DNA from 4 places in the Halobacillus sp. AWH4_228 genome. Region 1 is predicted to be linked to each of the others. Evidence: riboswitches for the same ligand, from Rfam matches in the RefSeq annotation. Region 1 holds a riboswitch; each other region holds the start of a gene.
The links. Region 1 has a riboswitch for S-adenosylmethionine ahead of ACXADP_RS03195 (O-acetylhomoserine aminocarboxypropyltransferase/cysteine synthase family protein). Riboswitches for the same ligand answer to the same signal wherever they lie in the genome.
Positions count from the first base shown of each region.

Region 2: it holds a riboswitch for S-adenosylmethionine, as region 1 does, so the genes downstream of both, ACXADP_RS09100 (homocysteine S-methyltransferase family protein) here and ACXADP_RS03195 (O-acetylhomoserine aminocarboxypropyltransferase/cysteine synthase family protein) in region 1, are expected to answer to the same signal.
Region 3: it holds a riboswitch for S-adenosylmethionine, as region 1 does, so the genes downstream of both, metK (methionine adenosyltransferase) here and ACXADP_RS03195 (O-acetylhomoserine aminocarboxypropyltransferase/cysteine synthase family protein) in region 1, are expected to answer to the same signal.
Region 4: it holds a riboswitch for S-adenosylmethionine, as region 1 does, so the genes downstream of both, ACXADP_RS04550 (acetyl-CoA C-acyltransferase) here and ACXADP_RS03195 (O-acetylhomoserine aminocarboxypropyltransferase/cysteine synthase family protein) in region 1, are expected to answer to the same signal.

Region 1 is NZ_JBSWTE010000001.1:632,485-640,406, forward strand. Features, by position in the region: gene ACXADP_RS03185 (polysaccharide deacetylase family protein) at 1-84, shown strand, start outside; gene metX (homoserine O-acetyltransferase MetX) at 137-1,192, opposite strand; gene ACXADP_RS03195 (O-acetylhomoserine aminocarboxypropyltransferase/cysteine synthase family protein) at 1,216-2,916, opposite strand; SAM riboswitch class I at 3,026-3,134, opposite strand; gene ACXADP_RS03200 (DUF2188 domain-containing protein) at 3,278-3,475, shown strand; gene ACXADP_RS03205 (FAD-dependent monooxygenase) at 3,596-4,813, shown strand; gene ACXADP_RS03210 (hypothetical protein) at 4,855-5,310, shown strand; gene ACXADP_RS03215 (NAD(P)/FAD-dependent oxidoreductase) at 5,367-6,332, shown strand; gene rarD (EamA family transporter RarD) at 6,596-7,501, opposite strand; gene ACXADP_RS03225 (FAD-dependent oxidoreductase) at 7,802-7,922, opposite strand, start outside.
Region 2 is NZ_JBSWTE010000001.1:1,811,125-1,819,046, forward strand. Features, by position in the region: gene ACXADP_RS09080 (GntP family permease) at 1-820, opposite strand, end outside; gene ACXADP_RS09085 (3-hydroxybutyrate dehydrogenase) at 1,084-1,860, shown strand; gene ACXADP_RS09090 (DMT family transporter) at 1,963-2,895, opposite strand; gene ACXADP_RS09095 (amidohydrolase) at 3,335-4,966, shown strand; gene ACXADP_RS09100 (homocysteine S-methyltransferase family protein) at 5,027-6,076, opposite strand; SAM riboswitch class I at 6,249-6,353, opposite strand; gene ACXADP_RS09105 (DJ-1/PfpI family protein) at 6,704-7,327, shown strand; gene ACXADP_RS09110 (hypothetical protein) at 7,377-7,874, shown strand.
Region 3 is NZ_JBSWTE010000001.1:1,314,164-1,322,085, reverse strand. Features, by position in the region: gene metK (methionine adenosyltransferase) at 129-1,325, opposite strand; SAM riboswitch class I at 1,554-1,660, opposite strand; gene pckA (phosphoenolpyruvate carboxykinase (ATP)) at 1,911-3,503, shown strand; gene ytkD (RNA deprotection pyrophosphohydrolase) at 3,548-4,012, opposite strand; gene ACXADP_RS06515 (hydrolase) at 4,191-4,502, opposite strand; gene menC (o-succinylbenzoate synthase) at 4,557-5,660, opposite strand; gene ACXADP_RS06505 (o-succinylbenzoate--CoA ligase) at 5,657-7,114, opposite strand; gene menB (1,4-dihydroxy-2-naphthoyl-CoA synthase) at 7,192-7,922, opposite strand, start outside.
Region 4 is NZ_JBSWTE010000001.1:915,621-923,542, reverse strand. Features, by position in the region: gene ACXADP_RS04560 (TcaA NTF2-like domain-containing protein) at 1-378, opposite strand, end outside; gene ACXADP_RS04555 (lactonase family protein) at 571-1,614, opposite strand; SAM riboswitch class I at 2,017-2,121, shown strand; SAM riboswitch class I at 2,190-2,297, shown strand; gene ACXADP_RS04550 (acetyl-CoA C-acyltransferase) at 2,369-3,523, shown strand; gene ACXADP_RS04545 (acetoacetate--CoA ligase) at 3,544-5,487, shown strand; gene ACXADP_RS04540 (thiolase family protein) at 5,487-6,647, shown strand; gene ACXADP_RS04535 (Zn-ribbon domain-containing OB-fold protein) at 6,644-7,066, shown strand; gene ACXADP_RS04530 (sodium:solute symporter family transporter) at 7,162-7,922, shown strand, end outside.

The DNA of each region.
Region 1 (7,922 bases):
ACCCCTGAAGTCGTAGAGCTTGTGCTGGAACAGTTAACTTCCCAAGGGTTTCAATTTGTGAAAGTCAGTGATCTTCCATCATAAAAAAGACGGGTAGATGAACATCGTGTTCGTCTACCCGTCTTTTTTATGTTTTCTAGTCCTCATTCAGCTCATCTTTGATGAAACGGCCCCATTGTTCGAATTCAACGAGAAAGCCGTCGTGACCATAATCCGTAGGGATATGCCTGTGGACGGCCTTCGGTGCCGCCGATGAAAAAGCGGAAATCAGCTCTTCTGGATACAGCAGGTCGTGTTCAAAACTGAACGTGATCAAGTCTGCTTTATACTGAGCGGCGGCCGCTTTCCATCCTCCCCGGTTTCTCCCGATGTCATGGTTATTCATTGCATCAAGCAGGTACAAGTAGCTGTTCGCGTCAAACCGTTCTTTGATTTTATCTCCCTGATAATCCAGGTAGGACTGAATTTCATAAGTGTCTCCTCCATTGGACCGGTCAAACCTTTTTTCAAAAAGAGCAGGGCTTCTGTAAGTCACCATGCCGGTCATCCGCGCAATTTCAAACCCCTGCAGGGACTCATTCGTCGTGTAGTTCCCGTCTTGGAAAAAAGGATCGTTTTTAATGGCTTTCGCCCCGATATGATTGAAGGCGATGCCGTAATCACTTAAGTAGGGGGTGGCAGCCATAATCAGCAGCTTCTCCATAAAGTCAGGGTAGAGGAGCCCCCACTCATACGCCTGCATACCTCCAAGCGATCCTCCCGCAACAGCTTTGACCTGATGAATGCCCATCTTTTTTAAAGCCTCATACTGGGCACGGACCATATCCCGGATGGTCACTTTAGGGAAATGCTGACGGAATGGTCTGCCTGTATCCGGATTCATACTGGCGGGACCTGTAGACCCGTGACAACCTCCCAGAACATTGAAAGTAATCACTTGGAACAGGGAGGTGTCGATTGGCTCCCCCTCCCCGATTAATCCTGCCCACCAGCCGGGCTGCTCTTCCGTACCCACAGCTGCCTGGTTCCCGGTTAAAGCGTGGCAGACGACAATGACGGGAGCATGAGACGGGCCGGTGCGTTCGTAAGCCAGTTCGACAGATTCCAGCCGTCCGCCGGATTCGAAATGGAAGGGTCCCAGTTCAATCGTTTCCAAAGCTGCTGTCTGGCTGGCGGGGTTTTTTAAAGACATGCTTTCATTCTCCTTTCTGGCCATTATACAGTGACGAGTGTTTGAGATAAGTGGTGTCCTGAGCGGATCGAAACGATCGTCTCGTAAAGGCTCGCACCGGATAGGATTTGTTCATTTTTCAGGGAAGAAGCAGTTTTGGACCAGATGACCGATGGATTCGCCGACTGGGCCAGATCCGTTTGGTTTTCTCCAAGGGTTTCAAAGTAAAGAATATCGAAAGCTGGATCGTTCTGTTCCAGAATGTCTTCCACCTTTGAAAAAGTAGTCACATCAAAACCGAACCGCTCCAACTTGGAGGCTTCCTCCTGCAGGCCTCCCGGCTGATCAGGAATGACGCCGATCGTTTTCCGGCGGATGTTCCCATTGGACCGGTCGAGAGAGGAACGGAGAACGGTCTCCGCTGGATGAGGCTGTTCCTTATAAGGGCGGCTGTATCCATTGGCCTTTTCTATGGCTTGATCCAAGTCCTGTATAAGATCAGTCACAGATTCCAGACCAACCGACAAGCGGACAAGTTCTTCGGAAACACCGGACTTTTTCAAGTTCTCCTCATTCAACTGCTGATGGGTGGTGGATGCCGGATGGATGATCAATGATTTCGCATCACCCACATTAGCTACGTGGGACCAGAGTGTGGAGTGATCGATCAATTTACGACCGGCTTCGCGTCCCCCTTTGATTCCGAAGACAACCATGGATCCGGCTCCGCCTTTCAAATACTTTCGGGCAAGGTCATGAGTAGGGTGATCCGGCAGTCCAGGGTAATTCACCCAATCCACCCCTTCATGATTCTGCAGGTATGCAGCAATCTCATAGGCCTGTTCTGCATGCTTTTCGATTCTCAGGTGAAGCGTTTCAAGTCCCTGCAGGAGCAGGAAGGCGTTCTGGGGGCTCAGGCAGGCGCCGATATCTCTCAAAATCTGAACACGGAGCTTAACCGCATAGCCGGCAGGTCCAGCATCAATACCGAAGCGGATGCCGTTGTAGCTTTCATCAGGCTCAGTAAAACCCGGGAATTTTTCGTGATTCCAGTCAAAACGCCCGCTGTCTACGACAATACCGCCGATAGCTGTACCATGGCCCCCGATCCACTTCGTTGCGGAGTGGACAACGATATCGGCTCCCCAGGCGATCGGTTTGCATACATAAGGGGTGGCGAAGGTGTTGTCGACAATCAAGGGAATGTGATGGGCGTGGGCAATATCCGCTACCGCTTCAAAGTCCAGCACATTCAGGCTTGGGTTCCCGATGGTTTCAGCAAAAATCGCTTTCGTTTCAGGTGTAACAGCTTCCTCAAAGGCATTAGGATCGTTCCCATCTACGAAAACAACGTTCACACCATAGCGGGGAAGGGTGTGGACGAATAAGTTATACGTACCTCCGTACAAGTTGGAGGAAGTGAGGATGGTATCTCCGGCTCCGGCAACGTTCAGGACGGCCATCGTGATTGCCGCCATCCCGGAAGCTGTAGCGACAGCAGCGGCACCGTCTTCCAGAAGGGCAACACGCTGCTCAAATACATCGACCGTCGGGTTTGTGATTCTGGAATAGATGTTCCCTGGTTCGGCCAGGGCGAATAGGTTCTGGGCATGATCGGTATCATTAAATACATATGACGTTGTCTGATAGATGGGAACAGCACGCGATCCTGTTGCTGGATCAGCTTCCTGTCCACCGTGAAGCAGCTGTGTTTCATCACCGTATACATGATTTGAATTGGTCATTGTTTCATTCCTCCTTATGATTTCCAGGACATCCTGATCCTCGGTGTAGAGGGAAAAAGAAAAACCCTCTTCTGTAAGTAAGAAGAGGGCTTTTATGTATGCTTACCTCCCCTTATCTTTCAGATCATCTGATCTGTAGGATGTAGCACCTTTTCAAGTTTTCCTTGAAGGTTGCCGGGCGTCTCAGGGCCTAGTCCCTCTGCCGCTCACGATAAGAGTTTTCAATATTTAATTTATCTGACTTGTTTGAAATTATAAAGGGGTCCAGCTCTCTTGTCAATTCCCAGCTTGAAACAAGGGTGTTTAAATCTATAATAGGGCGGGAATGGATAATTAAGTCTATGTTGAAGGAGATGTTTTCATGAAGGAATATAGTGTAGTACCAAATAAAGATGTAACCGGATGGTTCGTAAAAATTGAGGACGTAGCTCCGACAGATTTATTTGATGAGCGTGATACAGCTGTAGAAAAAGCGGAAGAAATCGCGAAAAAGAACAAACCGAGCCGCTTGTACATCCTTGACCAGAATCACGAAGTTGAAGAAGAGCGTACCTTTTAAAAAATCCCCGTCCAGGGGATTTTTTTATGGCTTCCTATGCTTGTTTTCCTGTGGCTGTAGTTTTTTTGCGTGAAACCGATTATGATGGGACACAGGTTGAGAAAGAAAGGAAGGACCGGAATGAATCATACATATGACGTGATCATTACAGGAGCCCGGGCAGCTGGGGCAAGTCTGGCTGTCCTGCTCGGGAAAATGGGGAAGCGTGTCCTGTTGATCGATAAAGCCGCGTTTCCGAGTGACACACTGTCTACTCACTTTATGTCCCATACCCGCTTCCTTGAGGAACTGGGCATCCTTCATAAACTGGAGAAGACCGGTTTGAGAAAAGTGAGCCGGATGCGGACGTATATCGGCCAAAGTTTTATAGAAGGACCGAGAGCGGATTATACGATTATACCTAAACGAGATGTCCTGGACCCTCTTCTGATCGAGCAGGCCGAGGCGTTGAGTTCCGTCACTTTTATGCCGCGTACGTCAGCAAGAGGTTTGATCAGAGAGGACGGGCGCGTTGCCGGGCTTCACCTTGAAACAGAAGGGGAAGCGTGGGAGGCCTGTGCAGCGTGGGTGGCCGGAGCGGATGGAAAGAACTCGAACATCGCTGCCTGGACGGAAGCAGAGAAGTATCGGGAAACGAAGCCTCTCCGTCCGGTCTTATACGGTTATTACACAGGCGTGGAGCCGTTAAGCGAACCTGTAACGGAGATTTTCCTGCATGAAGGACGAATCGGCTTTGTATTTCCAATGGAGGAAAACCGGGATTGTCTCGGTATTGAAATCCACCCTGGGGAATTTACGGACATGATGAAAGCGCCGCAGGATACATTTGAACAAACGTTTAATCAATTTTACGGAATGAAGAAAAGGATGGAAGGGGCAGTTCTGCAGGGAAAGATTATCGGAACCCCCGGAATGCCGAACTTTTTCAGGAATGCTTATGGAGAGGGCTGGGTCCTCCTTGGAGATGCTGGTCACAGTAAAGATCCAAGTACGGGGCTTGGAATCAATGATGCGTTTCTACAGTCTTTTCTGCTGGCCGATGCTTTTCAGCAGATGGATGAAGGGGTGGATTGGAAAACAGCCCTGGATCGTTTTCAGAGTCGAAGGGATGAACAGCTGCTGCCGGGATTTCAGCTGACATTGGATTATATTCAATCGCTCCGGAAGTGGACAGACAACGAAATGGCATTGTTTCAAACCATCGCCGCCAACCCTATGGCGTGGAATAAGCTGATGCCTCATATGGGACGGCATTTGAAAGAAGACACCAAGGATTTCCCTCTTTTTTATCAATCGGTGGAAGGGGAAGCTTCCTCCTTCGGTTTCAGGAAGGATTAACTTCCTTTGAAGGCGAAATGGTTAAGAGAGGTGATGAGAAGATGGAATGGTCGAAAACATCAGCTTTCGAAAAGCTGCAGGAAATTTATACAGATAAAGTGATGCAGGACGAAAAAAGAAGAATCTTCCAAATGGTGTACCGCCATCTGCATGGCCATCTTGACGATCTTGCTGTGGAAACAGGTCTGACAGAAAAAGCTGAAAAACAATTGAAGTTTTTTAAAGAATACACGTTTATGCCGGGCGATAATCTTTTTCAGTCGATGCGCTGGGTCTTTTTGGTCGCCCGTGGAGAAAAACCGAAGGAAGCAGAAGAAACGAGGGATCACTTGAACCGGATTTACCGTTCGTTGTATCAGCCGGCCGGCTTGAAGAATCCGGCCATTCCAGAGACTTTCTGGGAAACGCCTCTCGGTGTCGCCTGTTTGGTGGCAGAAGAAGGAGTCGAGGCGGTTTATCCGATTCTTGATGAAGTTCTTGAAGTCGAAAAAATATAGGATGAATGGGGTTTTCTGCAAAGGAAGCCCAAGAGAAGAGAAGGGGAGGGTCAAGGATGGAACATTATGAAGTGACGATTATCGGTGCAGGCCTTGCAGGAATAACAGCCGCGCGCCGTCTGATGAAGCAGGGACGTACAAATATCCTGCTTGTCGATAAAGGGAAAAGTGTCGGGGGACGCCTCGCCACCCGCCGGATTGCGGGCGGCAGAGCGGACCACGGGGCCCAGTTTTTCACGGTCCGTACAGAAGAACTTGAAGAAGAAGTCCAGCACTGGGTGGAGGCCGGATGGGTAAAGGAATGGTTCGGTGACGACCACCCGCGGTACACGGCTGTAGACGGAATGAATGCTTTTGCCAAGCAGCTTGCTGAGGGTATCCCCACTTTATTGGAAACAAAGGTCGAGAAATTATTAGAAAATGACGGGGGATACAGGGTCTACAGTGCAGACGGTTCTGAATGGCAGACGGACAGCCTGTATTTGACGATGCCTGTGCCCCAGGTTCTGGAGCTCTTCAGAAACAGTACCATGAGCATGCCTGAACCTGTGAGAAAACAATTGAAAGGGATCCTGTTTGAGCCAACGTATGTGGGATTGTTTGAATTCAACAAGCCTACAGAACTTCCTGAGCACGGCCATTTGGATCAAGACCTTCCTGAAGGTGTGGAACGGATTGTCGACCATAGTAAAAAAGGAATTTCCGAAGATGTGATCGTCAGTGTCTATATGACAGCAGACTGGTCCAGAAAATACTACGGTGAAGATTATGTCATGTCTCTGGTGAAAGAAAAGGCGGAGAACTATCTTCCATGGGACGACCTGGAGTCGGAGCAGTTGAAGCGGTGGAGGTATGCCCAGGCGAAGAAAGTTGTGAAGGAGTCCTGTCTTGATGTGAATGGAGACGGCAGACTCATCCTCGGAGGAGACGCGTTCCTCCGCCCGAATGATACAGCCGGCCGGACCCGTTTTGAAAGTGCCTATTTGTCAGGGAAAGATGCTGCTGCCCATCTGCGCTGGTAGAAAAAGTTCGTCCTATCCAGTTAGAGTTGTCCGCATGTCATGTTGAGGGGGGCACGTTCCGCTTATCGGTGGATGCCTGCCGCGGGCACGGCCTCCGCTGACTTGGTCAAGAAAACCATTGGACCAAGTGGGTCTTCGGCTCGCGGGCTCGTCTGCGGAAAGGGAAGGGGCTTCCGCTCCTGGCAGTAGGAAAGAAATAAGCTTGTAAAGAAACAGAAGCTCCTCTACAAGGTGAAAGGTGTTCTCTCCAGGAGAACACCTTTTTATGTGACTTTCGGTTCGTATTTCTTCATGCGCTTCATGCGGGCCATCGTATAGACGGCAAGTCCTGCCCAGATGAATGTAAAGGCGACGCCATGCACCGATGTGAATGGTTCGTCGTAGAGGAATACACCGATGAACAGCATAATCGTTGGCGCGAAATACTGTAAAAAACCCACCATGGAAAGCGGAATCCGTTTGGCCCCCGCTGAGAATAAAAGTAACGGTACAGCGGTCACGACTCCGGCGCCGAAGACAAGGAGTGCTGTGAGCAATCCCCATTCTACGGATGCCCCCTGCCCGCTTAGCTGCTGGAGCAGGAAGAAAAGCGCAGCTGGTGTAACGATGAACGTTTCAATGGTCAGCCCAAACATGGCGTTCAACGGCACCAGTTTTTTAAGCAGGCCGTATGTTCCGAAGCTGAAGGCCAAGAGCAGGGCAAGCCAGGGGACGGAGCCGAACTTTAGTGTCATATAAAGGACGCCTGTTCCAGCGAGAGCGAAAGCGAGCCACTGGGCTTTCGAGAAGCGTTCCTGAAGGAAAATCATGCCGAGCAGAATGCTGACCAGCGGATTAATGTAATAGCCGAGGCTGGCTTCAACCACGTGGTTGGTATTGACAGCAAGTATGTAGGTCACCCAGTTGATACTGATGGTCACAGATGCCAGTGTCATTCCGATCATCTGCCGCTTATTCTTTAAAATCCGTCGGCATTCTTTGAAAAACGCCTGCTGTTTTTGAAGAACCAAAATGATCAGCGTCATAAAAACAAACGACCAGACGATGCGGTGGGCAAGAATCTCAAAGGCGGAAATTTCTTGAATCCATTTCCAGTAAATCGGAAGAATGCCCCATAGAATATAAGCTCCGGATGTATAGATGATTCCTAGTTTTTGATCATTTTCCATCTCTGTCCTCCTTTCCATAAAAAACTGTTCGATGTACGTCCGAATCATTATAGCACCATTTGCAGAACAGAATGGAAAGAAAAGGCCTGAAGTGCCTCCTTTTCCCTTGAAATCGAAAAGGGTGCGCTTCAGGGCCACCTATGAAGAGGAACGGTTCTTAGATGATCAAAAAGTACAGGCCGGCCAATGGCCTCTCCGGAAGATACGGGCGGCTGACCAATGGCGGTGATCTGGAAGCATGAGAAAAGCTTGTAGATAAACACATGGTTTCTCTACAAGCGGTAAAACGTTTGTCATTGATTACGGCGTGTCCTGCGGCCGGTCTGCATCACCAAGGTTTTGAAACGGGAGTTCCGCATGGTTGTCGATTGCTATTCTCAGAAGCGGCTGATCGGCTGGTCCTTCCATGACAGAACCATCA
Region 2 (7,922 bases), 1.2 Mb from region 1:
ATGCTGTGATGAACTCGTGGAATGCTTTCCAATTCAAGATAATCGTTAGAATAATTCCGATGAATAAAGCAATCAGCATTTCTACGTTGAAGATGTTAATCAAAAGGACTACACAGAGAAGCGGCAGGAAGGATAAAAAGACGCTGGGATCGTTCCCGGAACTCTCGGTTCCAACCTTATTCTGCGGCTCTGTAAAGCCTTCTCCGGCTTTCGTCAGTTTATTCGCCCGGTAGGAAAGATAAAAGTATCCGCCGACAGCCATAATCAATCCGGTGACAATACCGATGATCGGCGCAGCCATCATCGTTGTATCAAAGTATTCGGTAGGAATATAGTTCTGGACCTGAGCTGTACCGGGTAGAGCAGTCATTGTAAAGGTGAACGCACCAAGCACAATCGTTCCTGGAATGACTTTCCGACTGATATCGGCTTCTCTGAACAAGTTAATAGCCAGAGGATACATAACAAAGACGACAACAAATAGACTCACACCGCCGTAAGTTAGGATGGCAGCACCTAAAAGGACCCCTAAAATCGCCCGCTCTTTTCCGACAATTCTGGATAAAAAGCTGGCTACTTTCCGGGCACTCCCTGTTACTTCCATAAGTTTTCCGAAGACCGCCCCAAACAGGAAGATGGGGAAGAAGTCTCTCGCAAATGAAGCAAACCCACTCATGAAGTCAGATGTGAATGCATCCAGAATATTCATGCCTGATAGAATCGCTACGATGGAAGCAGCAATTGGGGCAATCCATAGTATGGACCAGCCTAAGTACGCCATGATCATTAAAGAGACAAGTCCTATGATAATAGCAAACATGGTATTACCTCCTTTTGGTAATTATTATAAGTAGAATTGCGTTTGACAAAACTCGACAATATTTTGCAACAAGAAATATCTTACTCTCACGCATTACAGTAATCAATAGAAATAGAAAGATAGAGAATTCATGCATTTTTCGGGGAAAAACGAATATTCCGCATAATTCGTAATGCATGAAATGGAAATTGTTTTTGGGTACAATCGAATTTGAGTTAAAAGCAGCAGCTCATCAAGAACATACATGAGAGAGGTTGATAGACATGGTTGAAAACAAAGTTGTATTTATTACAGGAGCAGCTCAGGGAATCGGGTACCAAATCGGAAAAGTCTTTGCAGAAAACGGTGCAAAAGTCGTCTTGTCTGATATTAATGAAGACGGTGTACAAGAAGCCGCAAAGTCGCTGACCGAGCAGAACTTAACGGCTATGGGGGTAAAAGCGGATGTTACGAGCGAAGACGAAATCAATGCCGCTATTAACCAGACGGTTGAAACCTATGGCCGCATTGACGTACTTATCAATAACGCAGGGCTTCAGCACGTATCTCCTCTTGAAGAATTCCCGACAGAAAAATTCAAGTTGATGCAGGACATCATGCTGACAGCACCATTCATCGCAACGAAAGCGGTCTTCCCGATTATGAAGGAGCAGGGGCAGGGACGTATCCTGAACATGGCTTCCATTAACGGTGTCATCGGATTCTCTGGTAAAGCCGCTTACAATAGTGCCAAGCACGGAGTCATCGGCTTGACGAAAGTAAGTGCCCTTGAAGGTGCAGAACATGGCATCACAGTTAACGCTGTAGCCCCTGGGTATGTAGATACACCACTTGTACGTGGTCAATTGAAGGATCTTGCCAAATCCCGTGGCGTGGAACTGGAAAAGGTGTTGGAGGAAGTTATTTATCCACTAGTTCCTCAAAAACGCCTGCTTCAAGTAGAAGAAATTGCAGACTACTCTATGTTCCTTGCCAGTGACAAGGCGAAGAGTGTAACAGGCCAAACCGTTCTTATTGATGGTGGATATACAGCTCAGTAAGTAAACGGAAATGATTGATAACATATAAAAGGAACCGTTCATTGAATAAAATGAACGGTTCCTTTTTATGTAGAAATAGACGGCTGTGAAATGAAGGATCCATCAACCCCGAAGCTGGTTGACGGCTGATCTTTCCGTTTCCCGGTGGGTGGCGCTGCTGTTTTTCTTTGATTCCTGTACGATGATGACAGCCGTAATGACGAGGCCGACCCCTGCGTACTGCCAAAAGGTCAACTGCTCCCGAAAGACGAGAAAACCCATGAGTGTGGCGACCACTGGTTCAATGGTAGCGATAATGGAGGCCTTGCTCGATTCTATGAAACTCAAACCTTTCGTGTATAGAATAAACGGAAGCATCGTAGATAAGAGCCCCAGCCCCAGTACATAGAGCCATGTGGATACGGTTGAAAATAAAGAAGCCTCATTCCAAAGGCCGCTGAATGGCACGATAGCGATTGATGCGAATACAAACGCATAAAAGATAACCGTCAGTGAATCATAGTGCACAAGGGCAAACTTCCCGAAAATACTGTATAACGCATAAAAGAATCCTGATCCAAGTCCAAGAATCAGTCCATACATGGAAATGGATTGTTCCGAATGTGGAACGATGCCGACGACAAGGGCACAGCCTGTAAAGGTAATCAAAAGAGCAGAGACTTTCCGCAACGTCAATGATTCTTTGAAAATCAGCCGTGAAAGCATTGTGACAAACGCCGGAGCTGTGTAGAGAAGGATGGATGCTACAGAAATAGACGTTTCCTCAATCGCACTGAACAAGCACCAGTTAAAGAGGACGATACTGATGATCCCCGTCCCGATAAAGTATCGGCTGTCGCCTGCTTTTATTTTAAAGAAGCGGCGGTCTTTTGATAATAGGTAAATCCCCAGAAGCAGGCTGGCTGATAAAACCCTCAGCGACACGACTTGTGCAGGAGTGAACCCGATGCTGTACAAATACGTGACGAAAAAACCGATCATTCCCCATAAAGCGGCGCCTGTACCGATTGAAAAAAGAGCAGACTTTTGACTCATTGTGACTTCCTCCATACGATTTGATATATGGAATGCTATCAGAATATGGAAGGATTGGATAGATTCTGTTCCTTCTTTTCTAAAAAAACGGCGTCTGTATGGACGATGATGCAAAGATTGCCGAGACCTGCACAGAACGGCTGACCCGTAAGCGGATCAGCCGTTTTCCTGTATAAAGGACCCGGGTGTTTATAAAGAGGAACGGAGCAGAGTAGACGAATTATGAACATACAGGGGAGGTTTGGAAGGAGAAATGTGTGCATGATGGATGAATAGGGTGACCTAAAAGAATAGGAGCAAGGAACCCGGTGTAAAGTCTCTTTTTGGTCATTTTTTCCTCATGTTATACTATCCTCTTCATTACTTAAGGGGAAAATGGAGATCAAACCATTAGAACCTTTCCCCCATGACCTAGACGATTACAAGAGGAGACATGACCATGCAGACGATTTACTACGGAGGAAATATTCTTACTATGGAAGAGGAAAATACGTTTGTCGAATCGATTTTAATCGAGGATGGATGGATTAAACGTAAGGGCGCACTTCAGGAAATCGAGAAGGAAGCACATCCATCAGAGGTGGAAAAAGTGGACTTGAAAGGGAAAACGTTAATGCCTTCGTTTATTGACCCCCACGGGCATATCTCTTTTGTAGGTCCGGTTTCCCGGATGGCAGATCTGAGCGGCTGCGAAAACTTTGAAGATGTCAAGCGCACGCTTCGTCAATACATAGAGCAGCAGGAAGACGAACAAGACGGAGTGATTATTGGGTTTGGCTATGATCACACGATATTGGATGAGGGACACCACCCTGCCAAGGATATCCTGAACGAGGTCACAGATCGACCTCTCTTTGTTTTTCACGCTTCCGCTCACATGGGTTGTGCTAACGACGCTCTTCTGCAAATGGCAGGCGTTGATTCCGAAACGGAGGAAGTCGAAGGTGGAACCATTGGCCGGATGGCAGAAAGTATGGAACCAAACGGATATTTTGAGGAAACAAGTCTTTCATTAATTCAACCGTATCTGCAACAAGGGATGGAAATGGATGCTTTGAAGATGGTGGAAGAAGGACAGAACGTTTATATACAGAATGGGATAACAACTGTGCAGGATGGAGCCGCCTCTCAGCAGTTCGTCGAGTTGTGTAAAGCCTTAGCTGAAGAGGACCGACTGCTTATTGATGTCGTATCCTACCCTCTTATGGACACCAATCCGAATGAGATCTTTGCATCCAACCCTCTTTATGCGAAGCAATACCATAAACGCTTGAAGCTTGGTGGATACAAAATGTTCTTAGATGGCTCTCCGCAGGGGAAAACAGCCTGGCTTACGGAACCTTATGAAGGAGAGGAAACGTATAGAGGCAGTGCCTGGTACAGCGATGAGCAGGTGAAGCAGTTTACAAAACAGGCGGTTCAAGACGATGTTCAATTGTTAACTCACTGCAATGGAGATGCAGCAGCCGATCAGCTGCTGAGAAGCTATAAAGCTTCTGTAGAAGAAACGGAAGATCCGGAGAAAGATGTGCTCAGACCGGTCATGATTCACTGCCAGACCGTCCGTGATGATCAGCTGGATGAAATGAAGAAGATTGGAATGATCCCCTCTATGTTTGTTGATCATACGTATTACTGGGGAGATGTCCACTTGAAAAACCTCGGTGAAGAGCGGGGAAACCGGATCAGTCCGGCTAAATCAGCCATAAAGAAAGGTCTTCCTGTCAATTTCCATCAGGACGCTCCTGTTATCAAGCCGAACATGCTTCAAACGATCTGGAGTGCTGTGAATAGAAAAACGAGAACAGGAGTAACGATTGGAGCAGAACAGCGTACGACCGTGTATGAAGCTCTTCAAGCCGTTACGATTCATGCCGCCTATCAATATGGAGAAGAAGAGACAAAAGGAAGCCTTCATGCAGGGAAGCTAGCTGATTTGGTCATCCTTGATCAGAGCCCCTTCCAAGTAGACCCCATGCAGATCAAAGAAATACAGATTGAAGAAACAATTAAGGAAGGACGCACCTTATACAAAAGGGAAGAAAACCAGGGGAATCCAAATGCATTGTGAGCCCTGCCGTTTTCGTTTTAATAAAGCCGCCTGTCCAAGTAGGACAGGCGTTTTTTTTGCTTAGGCTTTTGTTTTATACGATGTTATATGATCCTGCAGCGTGTCATCACTGCCGAATAGGAAGTGTTTCTTCATATCTGGTGAATACGTGGAGTTTACAGCTGTGCGTCCGACAGTTTCGACTACTTCACGAAGCATAGCCGGAGACGCTCCACAGCAGAGTCCCAGGTAGTTCACACCGATACCGTGAGCTTCCTTAGCCCATTCCGCCAGTTCATAGCGGTTCGTATAGAGCGGGTCGAGAGATGTTGGGAACGTTGTTTCCGTTGGGAGCGTGCAGGCACAGCCACCGTCCGGCAGGTTGAAGAAAGTAGGATGCTCCTCCGTTGTCCGGTAAGGGATTGGAAGGGCCCCAACATAACCGTCCACGGTTTTACGGATTTTCTCAACGTACGGCTGCATCGTTGCCGGACCGCGGAAACAGTTCATTCCTACAACGAGCGCCCCTTTTTCTTCTAATAAGCGGCAGGCCTCTTCGACTTCATAGCCATCCCGCAAGACGTTCTCCCCCATCAGACCGAATGTGATGACAGCAGGGAGGTCCTGCTTTTGAATTTCTTCAAGAGCAATCAGAGCTTCTTCATAGTAGTAGAAGGTTTCACCATTCACGAAATCTACACCTTCCTCTTTACACCAGCCGATCATCTCTGCAAACATGCTCCTTGTTTTCTCAACAGCTTCAGGATCATCCGGATTGAACAGGTTGGTATTGGAAACGTTCCCAGCCACAAGAGCTTCTTCCTCTGGATGCTCTTGAGCCACCTCTTTAGCCAGACGAATTGCCTGACGGTTGAGCGGTTCCAGTAATTCTTCTTTTCCAATAATTCTCATTTTTTCGCGGTGACCGTTATACGTGAATGCTAACACAACGTCGGAGCCCGCAAGCATATAGTCTCGATAAGTCTGTTTGAGTGCCTCCGGGTTATCCAGCGCTACTTCCGGTACGAAGGATCCAGCTTGTAAATAGCCGCGGCGCTCCAATTCAAACAAGTAACCTTCTCCACAAATGACGGGTCCATCCTGTAACCTCTGCTCTAATGATCGTTTCATTTCACAACAACCTTTCCATTTGGTATTGAATAAATATATTAGAAAGCTCATCCTTCTAAAGGAATATGCTGACTCACAGATTCTGATGGAGCTCTTTTTAACAGAAGAAGTGGTGTATATTTCCATTAAAAAAAGACCTCCTTTGATAAGGGGCCTTCCATTTATCTAAGACTCCTTATCTTCAAGGCAGTATAACTGCCTTCTGGATTTAGCACCGTGCCAATGGCTGGTTGCTGAGGTATCAAAGGGCCAGTCCCTACACCTCTCTGGATAAGTTCGTATGTAATTTTTAAAGCAGCTGATCCGTTTGATCAACGTGTATCCTTTCGCTTGCGTTATACATTACAGGAAAATATAGTGAGAATCAATAGAATTTTCGGAAAAAATACACCGGTATTTAAAAGCGGAAGTTAAGAAGGCAGCGCCGTTTCGACGATAATGGGAAAATGAACGTAGACTTATAGGTGGAGGGGTTCTCTTCATTATGAAACTTTATACAAGGCATTTCGTAGTCCCTTATAGAAGGTTTTGTATGGGGGAGCAGGCGATGTGTTCTGTCTTAACAGGAATGGTTTTTCTGTCTTAGGGATTGTGGTGGGAAGTGCGTAAAAAATGGAGGTTGGTAGAATGAACGTTTATGTCTATGCTTTAGATACCTTGGCAGACTGGGAACTTGGCTATGTAACCGCTGAGTTGAACTCGGGGCAGTACTTTAAAAGAAGACGGGAAGATGTTTCACTTCAGGTGGCAGGGGCAGGAAAAGAAACAATTACGACAAAAGGAGGGATGAGGATTACACCTGATATAACCACGGATGAGATCCTCCTTTCTCCTTCGACCGTTTTGCTGCTGCCCGGAGCAGATACGTGGAACCGATGTATCCATCAACCCATCATACATAAAGCAGCGAAGCTTCTGGACTGTGGGGCGACGGTTGCTGCCATTTGTGGGGCCACACCGATGCTTGCTGAAGCCGGTTTGTTAAACATTCGTTTCCATAACAGCAACAGTCTTGAATATCTTTATATGGTCCGTCCGAACTATGATGGGGAGGCGTATTACAAGGACATAAAGGCCGTAGCGGATCAGAACCTTATAACAGCCAGCTCTGCAGGAGCCCTTTTATTTGCGAATCTTATACTTAAGCACTTGGACGTTTTTTCGGAAAGAACCCTGGAAGCGTGGTATACGTACTTCAACACAGGTGATCCCCGGTACTTTTACATATTGATGGAAACCTTAGAGAAATAGATTCAATAGAAGATGAAAGTGTTGTCTCAAGGTGGGAGAGGAGGAGAGCATGGACAAAGCAATCCATTTTCTATTCATCATTCTTATCTTTATTGTGTATCATGTCGTATCATTCGGAGATACTCCCGCTCCTTTTGGGGTAGGCGTCAAAGAGTTGGGAGATCAGACAACGAGGGTCGAAGAATATAATTGGAGAGGAAGCACCGTTCATCAAACTGTTATAAGCTGGAAGTCGCTGGAGGACAAGCCGGAAGAACTGACGTATCTCTGGGTGAATGAAAAACAATTAAGACAAATGTATGCGGCCTTCCTTTCTTATGTCCTGCTATTGTTCTATTTCCCTCTATCTAAACTTATAAGATTGAAATCCAGCATCAAAGAGAAGGATACGAGTCTGAATCCTTTTTGGAAGGGAGTTTTATTTATACTGGGTACAGGCGTCTACACAGCCGTATTGATCACCGGCATTGTGCAATACCAAGAGCTGTTGGATGAAACCACTCGCTTACTAGCTGAACTGGAGCCACTAATGCATCAGGATGAGTGAAGGGATTTCAGATTACATCACGAAAAAAAAGGGAGCACGATAAAAGTG
Region 3 (7,922 bases), 680 kb from region 1:
ATGCCTGCATGATCAGAAGACATACAGAGGGAAGTGGATAGCCGTATCAAATCAATGCGTACTCTGCCGTTAGTGCAACTCGTGAAAATAAAAAAAGCTGTTTCCTCCAACAAGGAAACAGCTTTTTTTTATTGAAAACGACCGCTGAGCTCTTCCGCTTTATCCGTACGTTCCCATGGAAACTCAACATCTGTCCGTCCAAAATGGCCGTAGGCAGACGTATCACGGTAAATAGGTTTACGAAGATCGAGCATTTTAATGATTCCAGCAGGACGGAGGTCAAACAAGTCACGCACAGCGTCCACCAGCTTTTCTTCCGACACTTTGCCGGACCCGCTGGTATTGATGGAAATGGAAACCGGCTGGGCCACCCCGATTGCATAGGCGAGCTGGACTTCCACTGTATCCGCAAGACCTGCAGCTACGATGTTTTTCGCAACATAACGAGCCGCGTATGCAGCAGAACGGTCCACTTTGGTCGCATCCTTCCCACTGAAGGCACCACCACCGTGACGCGCATATCCACCGTACGTATCTACGATGATCTTACGTCCTGTTAAACCGGCGTCCCCTTGAGGACCTCCGATTACAAAACGCCCGGTCGGATTGATAAAGTATTTGGTTTCATCATCAATATAGCCTTCCGGTACAACGGGCCCGATCACCTGCTCTTTCAAATCCTTCTGGATCTGTTCGAGCGTGACTTCTTCAGCGTGCTGCGTCGAAATAACAATCGTATCCACGCGGACCGGCTGATCATTTTCATCATATTCAATCGTTACCTGCGTCTTGCCGTCAGGACGAAGGTAATCGAGTGTTCCGTCTTTGCGGACATCAGAAAGACGCTTGGAAAGTTTGTGGGCAAGAGAAATAGGCAGCGGCATCAATTCGGGCGTTTCATTGTTGGCAAAGCCGAACATCAGTCCCTGGTCACCGGCACCGATGGCTTCTATTTCATCATCGCTCATTTTCCCTTCACGGGATTCAAGCGCAACATCCACTCCCCCTGCGATATCCGGGGACTGCTCATCAATAGCCGTCAAAACGGCACATGTATCTGCATCAAAGCCGTATTTTGCTCGTGTATATCCAATATCTTTAATCGTCTGGCGCACGATCGATGGAATATCAACATAGGTATTCGTACTGATTTCACCGGAAACCAGGACAAGTCCCGTAGTTACTGTTGTCTCACATGCCACCCTTGCATTCGGGTCGTTTTTTAAAATTTCATCTAAAATAGCATCAGAAATAGCGTCACAGATTTTGTCCGGATGACCTTCTGTCACGGATTCTGATGTGAATAACCGGCGGTTCGCTGGCATTCTAAAAACTCCTCCTTCTGTAAGTACAAAGTATTAGACGGAACTCTTTACCAGTATGTGTAGAAAAACATAAGTTCATTTCATAGTGTCATCCTGGATCCGAAAACATTTTCGTGCACGTTCTCAGTCAGAAATAATAAACAGGCGGCAAGGCCTGGTCATGGACATTTCCTTCTTATAAAAAGAAAAAACCCTTCCTATACCGAGGAAAGGGGCTGCTTCCTTTCGCTCTTATCGTCCAAGGAGCTGACTCCTTGCTTCAGGTTAGCACCATGTCCCTGCGGACGGTTGCTGGGTTTCAAAGGGCCTGTCCCTCCACCAACTCTGGATAAGAGAGTTTCCGTTCTCAGCTATCGTATCGAAAAGCGTGTTTAATGTCAATTGGATTCATCGGGTTTCGACGCACCCCTTCCATCCAGATTCAACCTGGATAAACGTTCTGTTCAAACCATCATAGGATAATAACAGCCATGAAATATGGCAGTGTTGAAAACTTTCCCACAATCCACTGAATAGTATGGACGATTAAAATAAATGTGTTATACTAATCTCACATTATTAAACTGCAAAGGCGGGACGATGCATATGAGTACAATAAACCAACTGTCAGAACTTAATCTTCTACTTTCCCAGGACCATGTCCACCACCAATTATCTGTTCCACATTTAGTGGAAAAGATTTTATACCGCAATGAAGGTACACTAACGGAAAAAGGGGCCGTTCAGGCTACGACAGGTACCTATACGGGACGCTCACCAAAGGACAAATTCATTGTCCGTGACGACGTAACCGAAGATAAAGTCGAATGGGGTGCTGTGAACCAGCCTATTGACGATGATACGTTTGTGAAATTATACCATAAAGTGCTCGATTATTTGAAAGACCGCAGGGAGTTATTCGTCTTCAAAGGTTTTGCAGGAGCGGATGAGCGCTACCGCCTTCCTATGCAGGTTCTTACAGAATTCGCCTGGCACAACTTATTCGCCCGCCAAATGTTCATCCGGCCGGAGGCATCCGAATTGGAGGAGCATGACACAGAGTTCACTGTCATATCTGCTCCAACCTTCAAAGCAGATCCTGACGTGGATGGTACGAATTCCGAAGCGTTCATCATGGTTTCGTTTAAACACCGCGTTGTCCTCATCGGAGGAACAGAATACGCAGGGGAAATCAAGAAGTCCATCTTCTCCGTCATGAACTACCTGCTTCCGGAAAAGAACGTCCTTCCGATGCACTGCTCGGCCAACATCGGCAAAGAAGGCGACGTTGCTCTGTTCTTCGGTCTGTCGGGCACAGGAAAAACGACTCTGTCCGCTGATCCTCAGCGCCGCCTGATCGGGGACGATGAGCACGCCTGGTCCCCCTACGGTGTCTTTAACATTGAAGGGGGATGCTATGCGAAGTGCATCAACCTGTCCAAAGAAAAAGAACCGCAGATCTATGATGCCATTCATTTCGGCTCGGTTTTGGAAAACGTCGTCCTTCAGCCGGATTCGCACGCGCCGGATTATGACGATACGAGCCTGACGGAAAATACACGGGCCGCCTACCCACTGGATCACATTGATAATACAGTCCAGCCAAGTATTGCCGGCCACCCAAATGCCATCATTTTCTTGACAGCTGATGCCACGGGAGTCCTCCCACCAATCAGCCGTTTAACAAAAGAACAGGCGATGTACCATTTTCTAAGCGGCTATACGAGTAAACTGGCTGGAACAGAGAGAGGGATTACCAAGCCGGAAGCGACTTTCTCCGCCTGCTTCGGCTCCCCTTTCCTTCCGCTTGCTCCATCAGCATATGCTGAAATGCTCGGAGAGAAAATAGACCAGTTCAATACGGACGTCTTCCTTGTCAATACAGGCTGGTCAGGGGGAGCCTACGGAGAAGGCGAGCGTATCAAACTGAGTTACACGCGTTCCATGATCCATGCCGCTCTGGAAGGTGAACTGAGTTCTGCCGAAACTTATAAAGACCCTGTGTTCGGCCTTCACATCCCGACCCACTGCCCGGGAGTACCGGACGAAGTCTTATTCCCGAGAAAAACGTGGAACAATCCTGCCGCTTATGATGAAAGTGCCAAAGAACTTGCTGAAAAGTTTCATGCCAACTTCAAAAAGTTCACGTATGCCAGTGATAAAATCAAACAGGCCGGCCCGACCCACCACACAAACTAAACAGAAAAAAATCCGCCGTTATCCAAACGGCGGATTTTTTCTGTTTAGCGGTGTTCCAGACGCTTTAAACATTCCGGCAGAACCTCATCCTTCATCATGAAGCTGAACCGGTCGTTATTTTTCAAGTTTCCCGGCAGATGCCGGAAAAGGACAGGACCATGCGTTTCAAAATAATGATCCTGATCAGCCAGCTCAGATATTGTAGCAAAATAGACATTCTTGATGACAGTTCCGCCTTTTCCATCGACATGATACTGCCCAAGATAAGTCAGATCATCAATATCGGCTCCTGTTTCTTCTTTCACTTCTCTTACTGCTGCCTGTTCCGCCGTCTCCCCTTCTTCTACTTTCCCACCAGGGAATTCGAGCCCTCTGTCTTTGTGCCGGGTTAACAGCCACTGATCACGAAAGCGGCAGATGATCCACACATGTTTCGGCTCTTCAGAAAAAGGGTGATCCTCGAAGGATAACCGGACAGGATTTTGATAAAAATCATAAAAAGTTTTCATGTCTCTTCAACTGCCTTTAATCCTTGTTATACGTTCGCTTTCCTGTTTAAATCGTACCATAAGCAGCCGCAAATACAAACCAGTCCCTCTCTACTTGTAGGATTTCCGGTCCGTACCGACACAAAATCCCCCGATTATGTACGAAAGAACCGCTTCAAAAGGGGAAGCGGCCCTTCTCTCAATTTTTCAATACGCCCATTTCCTCAATATGCTTCTTCGTCATTTCATCACCCAGATCATAGATCTGCTGGAAAGCCTTATGCATATCCTCATCGGTATCATCGTTATCCTGATCCTGATGGTAAGGCATAAATGGAATATGAGCCCTGTAAAAGGACCGGCCGTCTGCCTGGGCAATCTCATCAAACACTTCACGCAGAGCCGTCACTTCTTCAGGGGTGGCGTAGATAATAAAATCATCATTATTAGCATCATGATTTACTGAAATCTCCCGCGTACCGATGTTAATGTAATACTGATCTCGTTCCATCTTCACCCTCCTTTCCCTTAGTGTGAACCATGAAGGGAAAGGTTATGAGTCCATTTAGGAAAGGAGATGGGTGGAAGACAGCTGTGTTGCCTCTGCCAGCTTTTCCTCATCGACTTCTATGCCGATCCCATGACCTTGAGGCACAGGTAAGGCGCCTTTCTGCACTTTCAAGGGAGGCTTTACAATATCAGCTTCAAAATAACGCGTCGACCCGGACAAGTCTCCCGGTATGGTGAAATTAGGCAGAGAGGCAAGGGCAAGGTTATGGGCTTTGGATATCCCTGATTCCACCATACCCCCGCACCACACCGGTACTCCGGATGCGGCACAGAAATCATGGATTTCTTTGGCGGCCGCCAATCCTCCTACACGGCTGATTTTCACATTGATAATCCGGCAGCTTCCCAATTCAACCGCCTGTACAGCATCTTGAAATGAGGTCACCGATTCATCCAGGCAGATCGGTGTCTGCATCTGTTTCTGTAGCTGCTGGTGCAGATAAAAATCGCCGGAACGGAAAGGCTGCTCTATCATCAGCAGGCCATAACGATCCAAAGCGGTCAAATTCTCCATATCCGCTTCATCATACTGCCCGTTCCCGTCGATCATAATGGGCAGATCCGGAGAAGCAGCCCGAACCGATTCAATCATTTCCCGTTCCTTCCCTTTGATGATTTTAAGCTTATACCTTTCATAGCCCTCCATCTGCAGTTCAGCAATATCCTGCTCAAGGTGGTCACTCAGACTAAGGACAGCTCCCGCCTGTACCATCTTCCTCGTTCCACCGATCAAAGAGGCAAGGCTTGTTTCCTTCTGTTTGGCATAAAGATCCCAGACAGCGCCTTCCAATCCTGCTTTGGCCATCGGGTGGCCCTGCACGGAAGCTGCGATTTCCTGAAACTGCGCTGGGTGGGAAAGGGCGTTTCCCGCCAACAAAGGGATAAGAAAACCCTCGAGGACATGCCATGCCGTGGCTGTCGTTTCATACGTATAAAAAGGCTCTGGAAATGCCGTCACCTCTCCATATCCGGTCAAGCCTGAGCGATCGTGAGCTTCAACGATAATAAGCGGACGTGACGTTAGACTTCCCCTTTTCGTACGGAAGGGATGTTTCATCTTCAGCTCAATTTTTTTGAGGATGATTTTCTCGATTTTCATCGGTCCCCGCCCTCTGTCAGGGAAAACAATTCCCTTCTCAGTAACTTGTTGGAGGCGTTTCGCGGCAGCTCCTGAACCCAGTATATATCAGCCGGCTGCTTATATTTCGCCAGCCTTTCATGGACATAACGGTAGATGTCCTCATCCCTGATCGTCTCATCCTCCGCCACAAGGAAAGCTGCCGGCACTTCCCCCCAGCGATCGTCCGGACGCCCCGTAACGCCGGCCTCTTTAATACCAGGGATTTCTGTAAGCACGCTTTCTATTTCAGCAGGGTACACGTTTTCACCGCCGGAAATAATCATATCCTTCACACGGTCGACGACATATAAAAAGCCGTCCTCATCCTGATACCCAAGATCCCCGGTATGAATATAAGGTTCCTGCCGTGCAGGGCGGTTATAATAGCCTTTCGAAACCATCGGACCTTGGACAATGATTTCTCCAATCTCCCCGGGAACCGGACTGTCGATCCACAGCTCGGCAAGGCTCAATGCTTTTCCTGCAGATCCCGCTTTATCAAAAGCGGAAGCAGGGCTCAATGTCGCAATTTGTGAGGAGGTTTCCGTCATCCCATAGGTCTGGAAAACAGGGATTCCCTTTTGAGAGCAGTTCTTTAACAGCACGTTCGGAACGGGGCCGCCTCCGAGCAGCATGCAGCGGAACGTATCCGGATAGCCGGATGAACCCGCCCGTTTCACAAGATGCTGGAGCATCACCGTAACGACAGACGCATGGGTCACGCCCTTATTCATCACAGCTTCATGGACCTGCTCTTGATCGAATTTAGCCATAAGGTACACGGACATTCCGTAAACCACACTCTTGATCAATACAGAAAAACCGCCGACGTGAAAAAGCGGCAGGCAGGTGAGCCACTTATCATCAGGCGTCAAACCAAGGTTGAAAGCGGAAGCAGCCGCACTATACCAATGGTTGCCATAGGTGTGAATCACGGCTTTTGGATTTCCTGTCGTTCCGGATGTGTACATCATCGTATAGGGAGCATCAAAATCAATCTCTTTTTTCAATTCCCCTTCCTCCCTGCTCCCGGAAGGTTCATTCCTGCACTCCACAGCCTTCACCCCTGTTTGTTCAACAGCTTGGTGTGCTTTCTCTCTTAAAGAGGCTGCAAAAAACATTCGGGAGACATCGGCATCCTGAAGCTGATAAGAGATTTCAGGGGCTGTCAGCCTTGTATTCAACAAGACGACGACAGCTCCTATATAACTGACCGCATGGATGAACACAGGAAAATGAATATCGTTTCCTGAAAGAAAAGCAATATGATCACCTTCCTCCACTCCCATACGTTTCAAGTAATGGGCCGTCTGCCGGCTTCTTTCCTGAAGTTCAGAAAATGTCCAAACGTCTCCTTCTGGTGTTTCCAGTGCTGTTTTTTCCGGATTTAAAAAGGCTTGTTTATCCAGCCAGTGAGGAATCTTTTCCCCCATATCGTTCTCTCCTTTCGTTCATTGGAAAAGGGGCATTCCCTTCTTTGGAATGCCCCTTCGTTTATGATGTCCACGTATTAAGGGAAACGAGGGAACTGATCGAAATCAGGTTTTCTCTTTTCCTTAAAGGCGTCGCGGCCTTCTTTTGCTTCATCGGTTGTGTAGTAAAGAAGTGTTGCGTCTCCACCCATTTGCTGCAGACCGGCAAGACCATCTGTATCTGCGTTGAAGGAAGCCTTCAAAAAACGCAGAGCTGTCGGGGATTTATCCAGCATTTCACGGCACCATTGAACCGTTTCTGCTTCAAGCTCCTCCAAAGGAACGACCGTGTTGACAAGTCCCATGTCTTCCGCTTCTTTTGCACTGTATTGACGGCACAGGTACCAGATTTCACGGGCTTTCTTATGGCCGACGATACGCGCAAGAAGACCAGCGCCGTAACCGGCGTCAAAGCTGCCGACTTTCGGTCCAGTCTGGCCGAAGATCGCATTATCAGCAGCAATCGTCAGGTCACAGACAATATGTAGGACGTGACCTCCACCAATAGCATAACCGGAAACCATAGCTACGACCGGTTTAGGAATAACACGGATCAAACGTTGAAGATCCAGGACGTTCAAGCGTGGGATCTGGTCGTTGCCGACATATCCACCGTGCCCACGTACTTTCTGGTCACCTCCGGCACAAAATGCATCATCACCGGCTCCGGCAAGAACAATCACACCAATTCTGGAATCGTCACGGGCATAGGCAAATGCGTCGATCAGTTCGGAAACCGTCTGTGGACGGAACGCGTTGCGGACCTCCG
Region 4 (7,922 bases), 280 kb from region 1:
ATCCAGCATCTGCTCACGGATGGTCTCCCAGTCGTTTTCCTTCAAATACTGCAGGTATTCCTTCTCATTCAGCCATGCTTTTTCATCCAGGGACAACTCGCTTACAAAAGCCGCCGCATCATTATCTGTGACCGCACGATCCATCGCCCGAATCTTCGTCGTCGGGTCAAGCATCGATGACAAAATCAAATGAGCAGTCAGCAGCACAACAAAAACCGCCCCTATCGAGATCAGCGTGATTTTCTTTTTCCGCGGCATCGGTGGTCTTGGCGCTTTTGCTTCCGACCGGGTCAGCGGAGCATCCTTGGGTGCACCACATTCGGTACAGAAAGTTTCTTCCCCGCCCATCTCATGATCGCAGTGTTTACATACTTCCATCCAGCGACCTCCCTCGCCCTTGAAGGTGTTTCCCCGCCTGCTATGTACCTTCCTCCCTTCACCTGATTTAGTTCCATATAATGGGGAGTAATTAACTATACTCAAACGGCCGGGGGTGTATGACTGTCCCTTTTTCCATAAAAAAGAAGAGGACATCCCTCCATGGGACGCCCTCTTTTCCTATTCCTCTATTTACTTTGTAAACTTCACGCAGACCGGCTCGGGCACGAATACATCAGATTGAACAAGCGTCAGCCTGCCGGTTGATTTGTCCCGCTCGAACAACGTCATCGTGTTGGACTTCTGATTCGTCGCAATCAGGAACTCCTCGGAAGGATCCATCACGAAATCACGCGGCCAGTTCCCTTCTGTTGAGGTCCACTCTACAAAAGTAAGTTTCCCTGTATCCTGATCGACTTCGTAAACGGCGATGGAATTATGCCCGCGGTTGCCGGCATAAACAAACTGTCCATCTGAAGAAATATGAATGGCACTGCCATCATTGGTTTCATCAAAGTCCTTAGGGATTGCGGCAATGGCCTGCTGCTCGGTGAAGCTGCCGTCCTTTTCATCATAATGAAGGACAAGCACTTCTGAGCTGAGCTCCGTCATCACGTAGGCATACTTTTTGTTCGGGTGGAAAGTAATGTGACGCGGACCGGAACCCGGTTTCGTGTTGAACACCTGCACCTGGCTCAACTCGCCATTGTCTACGGCGTAAGTGATGACACGGTCGCTGCCAAGGTCAATCGCAATGACGTATGTCTCATCAGGGGTGAAACCTGCATAGTGCATGTGGGGTTTTTCCTGACGCTCATGAGGACCGGTCCCTTCATGCTCCACGATAGAAACTGCAGGATTCAACGATCCATCTTCATTCGTCAGGTAGGAGACCACTTCTTTTGTATGATAGTTAGCCGTGACAACATTGTTGTTCAAATGATCCACACTCACGTGGCACGGTGGAGATCCTGCAGCTGTCTGAGCGTTCAATTTTGTGAGTTCTCCCGTTTCTGCATTGATAGAAAAGGACGTGACACCGCCGTTTTCCCCGTCTTTGGAAACTGCATAAAGATTCTTTTGATCGTCACTCACGGTGACGTACGTAGGGTTCTGCAATTCTGCAGCCAGCTGAACATTTTTCAGTTCCTTAGCGTCTGTATCCAGGGTGAACTGATAGACGCCTTTACTTTCCTGTTTGGTGTACGTACCGATGTAACCAACATATTCCGGCATAGTAAAACTCCTTTATTGAATAGTATCAGTAATTACCATACCCATTATCTCATAAAGACAAAAGAGGCTGAATCATTATCCATTTATGAATATCGAAAGTTATTAAAATCTCTGCTCATAGATCTAAAAGCAGCTCTACCTGTAAGGTATCATCTAATCAGTGAAACGTTAGGTATCCGCAGGAACCATCGGAGAATGGCTGATGGATGAATTGATAGGTGCCTTCATTTTTCTCGTGAAATCCCCTTAGAATTGAAAGAATCGGCAAACCCAGCTGTCAAAGACATTCGCACGTTTACCACCAGTCACAGAATACAATTAATTTTCTCACTTTTCTATAAAATGCATTGACACCTTTCCTTCATACTGCTAACATGGCACTTAACCAAATAAAGGAAGAACATCTTATCCAGAGAGGTGGAGGGACTGGCCCTGTGAAACCCGGCAACCGCTATATTGATAGCAAGGTGCCAAATCCTACTGAGTGAATGCTCAGGAAGATAAGAGATGCCCACAATCTCTAACCTCTCTATCTTTGATAGAGAGGTTTTATATGTTTCCAATTGAATACCTATTTCTTATCCAGAGAGGCAGAGGGACTGGCCCGTTGACGCCCGGCAACCATCAAGCAACAGCTTGAAAAGGTGCTAATTCCTGCAGGAGATGATCCTGGAAGATAAGAAGAGCCGAGAGCCCTCTTCTTATTTTTGTGAAGAGGGCTCTTACTATTATAAAAACAGGAGTTGTTCCATAAATGACGACAGTACTTCTAGACGGCATCCGCACCCCCTTCGGTAAGTGGAAAGGGGCCTTGAAAAAGAAATCCGCAGCAGAACTTGGGTCTCATGCGCTGAGCGCTCTATTAGAGAGAAATCCGGACGCGAAACAAGCCGATGGTGTCCTGCTCGCCCAGGTGATTCAGGCCGGGGGCGGCCAAAATCCTGCGAGACAGGCCGCTTATCAAGCGGGGGTGGATATCGCTACACCCGCCATCACACTGAACAATGTTTGTTTGGGAGGTATCGCTACAATTACCGACGCCTCCCGCAGGCTCCGATTGAATGAAGGAGAGCTGTACATCGTCGGTGGATTCGACTCGATGACGAACGCTCCTCACACCGCTCCTGTCCGGGCTTCTAACGGACTTGGTCACAGCCTGCTGAAGGACACCTTACTGAACGACGGGTTGTGGTGCGCCTTGAGTGATGTGTCGATGGGAGCTCTCACCGATGAGAAGAACCGCTCCTTCGACATCAGCCGGGAGGAACAGGATGAATACGCCGCCCTTTCCCAGCAGCGGGCAGCGGACGCTCAGAAAAATGGTTGGCTGGAGCCGGAAATCGCTCCTTTTACTGAACGACTCGCAGAAGATGAAGGCATCCGTAAAGGGACGACAGCCGAAAAATTATCAAATCTCTCTCCCGCCTTTTCACGCGAAGGCACGATCACCGCAGGCAATGCCTCTCAAATGACGGATGGCGCGAGCGTTGGGATCGTTACCACGAAGGAAAAGGCGGAAGCCCTCGGCCAACAGCCGCTGGCGGAAATCATCGACTGGTCAGAGATTGCCGGACCGGATCCGAGTTTACAAACGAAGCCATCACAGGCCATTCAGAAGCTGTTAGACAAACACCAGTTGACCACGGACGATATCGATTTGTTTGAAATCAATGAAGCCTTTGCCAGTGTCGTGATTGCCAGCTGCCGGGAGCTCGGAATTGATTATGACCGCGTCAATGTGAACGGCGGCGCGATCGCTCTCGGCCACCCGTTAGGCGGGACAGGATTCCGGCTCGTTCTGACGCTTGCCCATGAACTGAAACGACGCGGCGGAGGGAAAGGCATCGCTTCCCTTTGCGGCGGTGGCGGCCAGGGGATGGCCCTGTTGATCGACGTTCCCCATTCATAATTCGAAAGGAGACAATTCCCATGAATACACCCATTACCGCTCAGCGTTCCCCTTACCTGTGGGAACCATCAAACGAACGCATCGAACAGTCGCACATCAAAGCTTTTGCTGACTATACCAATCAGGCGCTCTTCCCTTATGATCGGTTCCACCGCTGGTCCGTTTCCCACCTTTCCGATTTTTGGTCAGCCGTATGGGATTACGCAGGGATCATTGGAGAAAAGGGAGACCGTGTGTTTGTTCCCGGTCCTTCGATGCCGGATAGTGCATGGTTTCCGGACGCCCGCTTGAATTTCGCTGAAAACCTGCTGCGCGGGTCGCTTGACCGGATCGCGGCCTATGAAGCGAATGAGGCAGGCCTCACCCGAAGCATCACGCTGCAGGAACTGAAACAATCCGTTGCCAAAGCCCAGGAAGGGTTCAAACAATTGGGTGTTCAGGAAGGTGACTGTGTCGCCGGCATCACGACGAACGATATCCAGGGACTCGTCGCTCTGCTTGCCACGACATCACTAGGCGCCACCTGGACATCCTGCTCCCCGGACTTCGGAACAAAAGGAATTGTCGACCGCATTGGTCAGGTAAAACCGAAAGTATTAATCGCGGCACTCTCCTATCAATATAAGCAGAAGCCCTTCGATATCGAAGATAAAATTAAACAGACAACCGAGCATCTGGAAGGACTATCCGCGGTCGTCACGTTCGGAGGAGAAACGTCGATCGAAGGCATTTCCACTCTATCCTGGGACGAGCTTTGCCGCAATGAAGCCGAAGAGCCAGTGTTTCAACCCGTTCCCTTTAACCATCCCCTGTATATTTTATATACATCCGGAACGACGGGGCTTCCGAAAGCGATCGTCCATTCTGTCGGAGGCACCCTCCTGCAGCATGTAAAAGAACACCAGCTCCACTGTGATGTCCAGCAGGATGATGTGTTGTTCTGGTACACCAACACCGCCTGGATGATGTATCCGTGGCTCGTTTCCGGACTCGCCAGTGAAGCCGCCATCCTGTTGTATGACGGCTCTCCCGTAAGAAAGGAATCCCTCACCCATTTGTGGGACATTGCGGATGAAGCCGGCATTACCCATTTCGGCACAAGCCCGAAGTATTTAGACACATTGATGAAAGCAGGCGTCGATTTGAAAAGCAGTCATTCGCTTCACTCCTTGAAAAGTGTGCAGTCGTGCGGGGCTCCCCTGGCACCCGAGCAGTACACCTGGATCTATCAAACCATCAAAGAGGATTTGTTCCTCGCTTCCATTTCCGGGGGCACCGAAATCATCGGCTGTTTCGTAATGGGCTCTCCGGTCCACCCTCTGAAGCAGGGCGAAATCGCCTGCAAAGCGTTGGGGATGGCGGTGGACGTCTTGGATGAGCGCGGCGCATCGGTCTACGAAGAAAAAGGCGACCTTGTGTGTACGAAACCATTCCCAAGTATGCCGCTCACCTTCTTCGGTGAAGGCGGCGACGAACGCTACAGGAAGAGCTACTTCTCCAAGCGCCCGGGGATTTGGACACACGGGGACTTAGCTGAACAAACCATCGATCAGTCCTTCATCATTTATGGACGGGCGGATACGACCTTGAATCCCGGCGGCGTCCGGATCGGAACAGCAGAAATCTACGGGGTCGTGGATCATATCAAGGACATTCAAGACAGCGTCGTATTCGGATCCCCGAAGGATCATGATGAAGAAATCGTTCTCTGTATCGTGACCGAGCAGCTGACGGAAGACTTGGCGAAAGACATCCGCGGGCAGATCCGGAAGAAGGCTTCTCCACGCCACGTTCCGAGGCGGATTTATCAAGTGGAGGAAATCCCCCACACTATCAATGGAAAAAGAGTCGAAGGAGCAGCGAAAACAGCCGCTTTGGGAGAAGAAGTGAAGAATGAAGCTTCTCTGCGCAACCCATCCAGTCTGCAGGCGTTCCGCCAGCTCTCAGAAAGGACGTTCATGTAATGACCACCGCCATCCAAGGGGCGATCACCGGCATCGGTGAATTGAAGCCCGTCCGTTATTCAGAAGGAAAAACCACCTTAAGCTTGATCGCAGAATCCGTCCGCCTCGCCGTCCAGGATGCCGGCCTTTCCAAGGATGACATCGACGGCCTCCTCGTCGGACCTCAAGTCGGGGAGACGCCGCAGCATGTGCCGGCGACGGTTTCCGAATACTTAGGCATCGATCCCACGATGTCCAACACCGTCGATCTCGGCGGAGCGACAGGGCCGGGGATGATCTGGAGAGCAGCCGCAGCCATCCAGGCAGGCATGTGTAAAACCGTCGTCTGTGTTTTGGCAAACAAAAATGAAAAAGGGGAAACACTACGCTCTCCCAACCGCAATCCGATCCGCGAATTTGATGTACCTTTTGGGGCTTCCGGAGCGAATACCTCCTATGCCCTGCTAAAACGTCAGCACATGGAAGAATACGGATCCACTCAGGAAGACTTTGCAAGAATCGCTTGGTGGCACAGAAAAAATGCCCAGCTGAACCCGGATGCGATTTTTTATAATAAGCCGCTCGACCTTAAAGATATTCTTGCCTCTCCGATGATTTCCGATCCGCTTCACATGTTGGAAATCGTCATGCCTGTGGCCGGGGGAGCAGCCGTTGTGGTCACTTCTCCGGAGAAAGCAGTGAAAGGGAAGCATAAGCCGGTTTATCTGAAAGGAGCGGGGGAAAAAATCACCCACCGCGCGGTCAGTCAGGCACCAGACCTGGACGCCCTGCCCTTCCACGCTTCCATTCCAAGAGCGCTGGAACAAGCCGGGACAAACGTGGAAGAGATCGACCTTTTCTCCTTGTATGACTGTTATACGAGCGTCGTCGCCATCACCCTGGAGAGTGCAGGATTGTGTAAGCCCGGGGAGTTCGGAGAGTTCGTCAAAAACCACAGCTTCGGCCATGACGGGGATTATCCATTAAACACCCACGGCGGCCAGCTGGGCTTCGGCCAGGCCGACCTGGCCGGCGGTATGTCCCATGTGGTAGAAGCCGTCCATCAATTGCGAGGCGAAGCCGGGAACCGTCAAATCCCGGATGCCGCACAGGCCCTTGTGACAGGAAACGGCGCCACATTAAGCGAAACAACAGCCCTCGTGTTAGGAGGAGAACAATGAGCCAGCAGCCAAATATTTCACTGCCCGGTCCAACGATCACCCCCATCAGCCAGCCTTTTTGGGAGAGCATCCAGGCCGGACATCTCAGCCTTCAGCAGTGTGACAAGTGTGAGCAGTGGGTCTTCTATCCCCGCGCACACTGTCCCCACTGTTTTCATGATTCGTTAACATGGAAACAAGCATCCGGACGAGGAAAGTTGAAAACTTGGAGCGTCATCCACCGTGCGGGACATCCCGCCTGGCAGGCCCATACGCCTTATGTCGTCGGCGTCGTCGCCCTTGAAGAAGGACCTTCCTTATTAACGCACGTCCTGGTAGAAGAAGACGCCTTAACTCATAACCTGAACGTCGAAATCGACATTACTGACGTCGGTCCGCACCCCTTGCCATTCTTTAAAAAACAGGAGGAAACCCCATGATCCTTACGTACTTCATCGCAGTGGCTCTATTCTGGCTGCTCGGATTAATCCTATGGAAGAATTTCTACACGACGAAGAAAGGAGAACGTTAACCGATGCTTACAAGCTCCAGCGTATTACTATGGACCGTCATTCTTTTACTAGCTGTATACTTTGCCGCTGTGACGTGGGTCGGTAAAAAAGGCCGGGCGCACAGCCAGTCGATGGCCGGCTTTGCCACCGCCCGCGGAAAAGTGAGCCCCTGGCTTGTCGGCGCTAGTTTCGCCACCAGTTACGCCAGTGCCAACCTGTTCATCGGTGTCCCGGGACTCGCCTACGAACACGGAACCGCCGTCCTCTGGTACACCCTCGGCTGCTTTGGTGTCAGCTGGGTGGGACTGCTACTCTTTGCCAAAACGTTCTGGCGGTACGGAAAAAAATTCGGTCACGTCTCGACCCTTCCCGAGTGGCTTGGGAAGCGTTATAACTCGAAAGCCCTGCAGGCGATCGTCTCTTTACTGATCTTATTCAATGTGTATTATATCGTCGGGCAGAATGTCGGGCTTGCGACCATCTTTGAAACCGTCATCGGTATCCCCTACTCCTGGGGCATCATCATCGGTGTCGCCATCACGATTCTGTACATCGGTCTTGGCGGCGCCTTCGCACAGATCATTACCGACGGCATCCAGGGCATTCTGATGGCCATCACTTCCATCTTCATCGTCGTATCCTTTTTCTGGACAATCGGTGGAGGATGGAACGTCTTCGGTGTGCTCACCGACCGCCTCCACAGCATCGATCCGAATCTGACCGCCGCCATTGCCGACAGCGGCCCCTATAACAGTGCGCTCGCGATTATGGCCGTCCAGTTCCT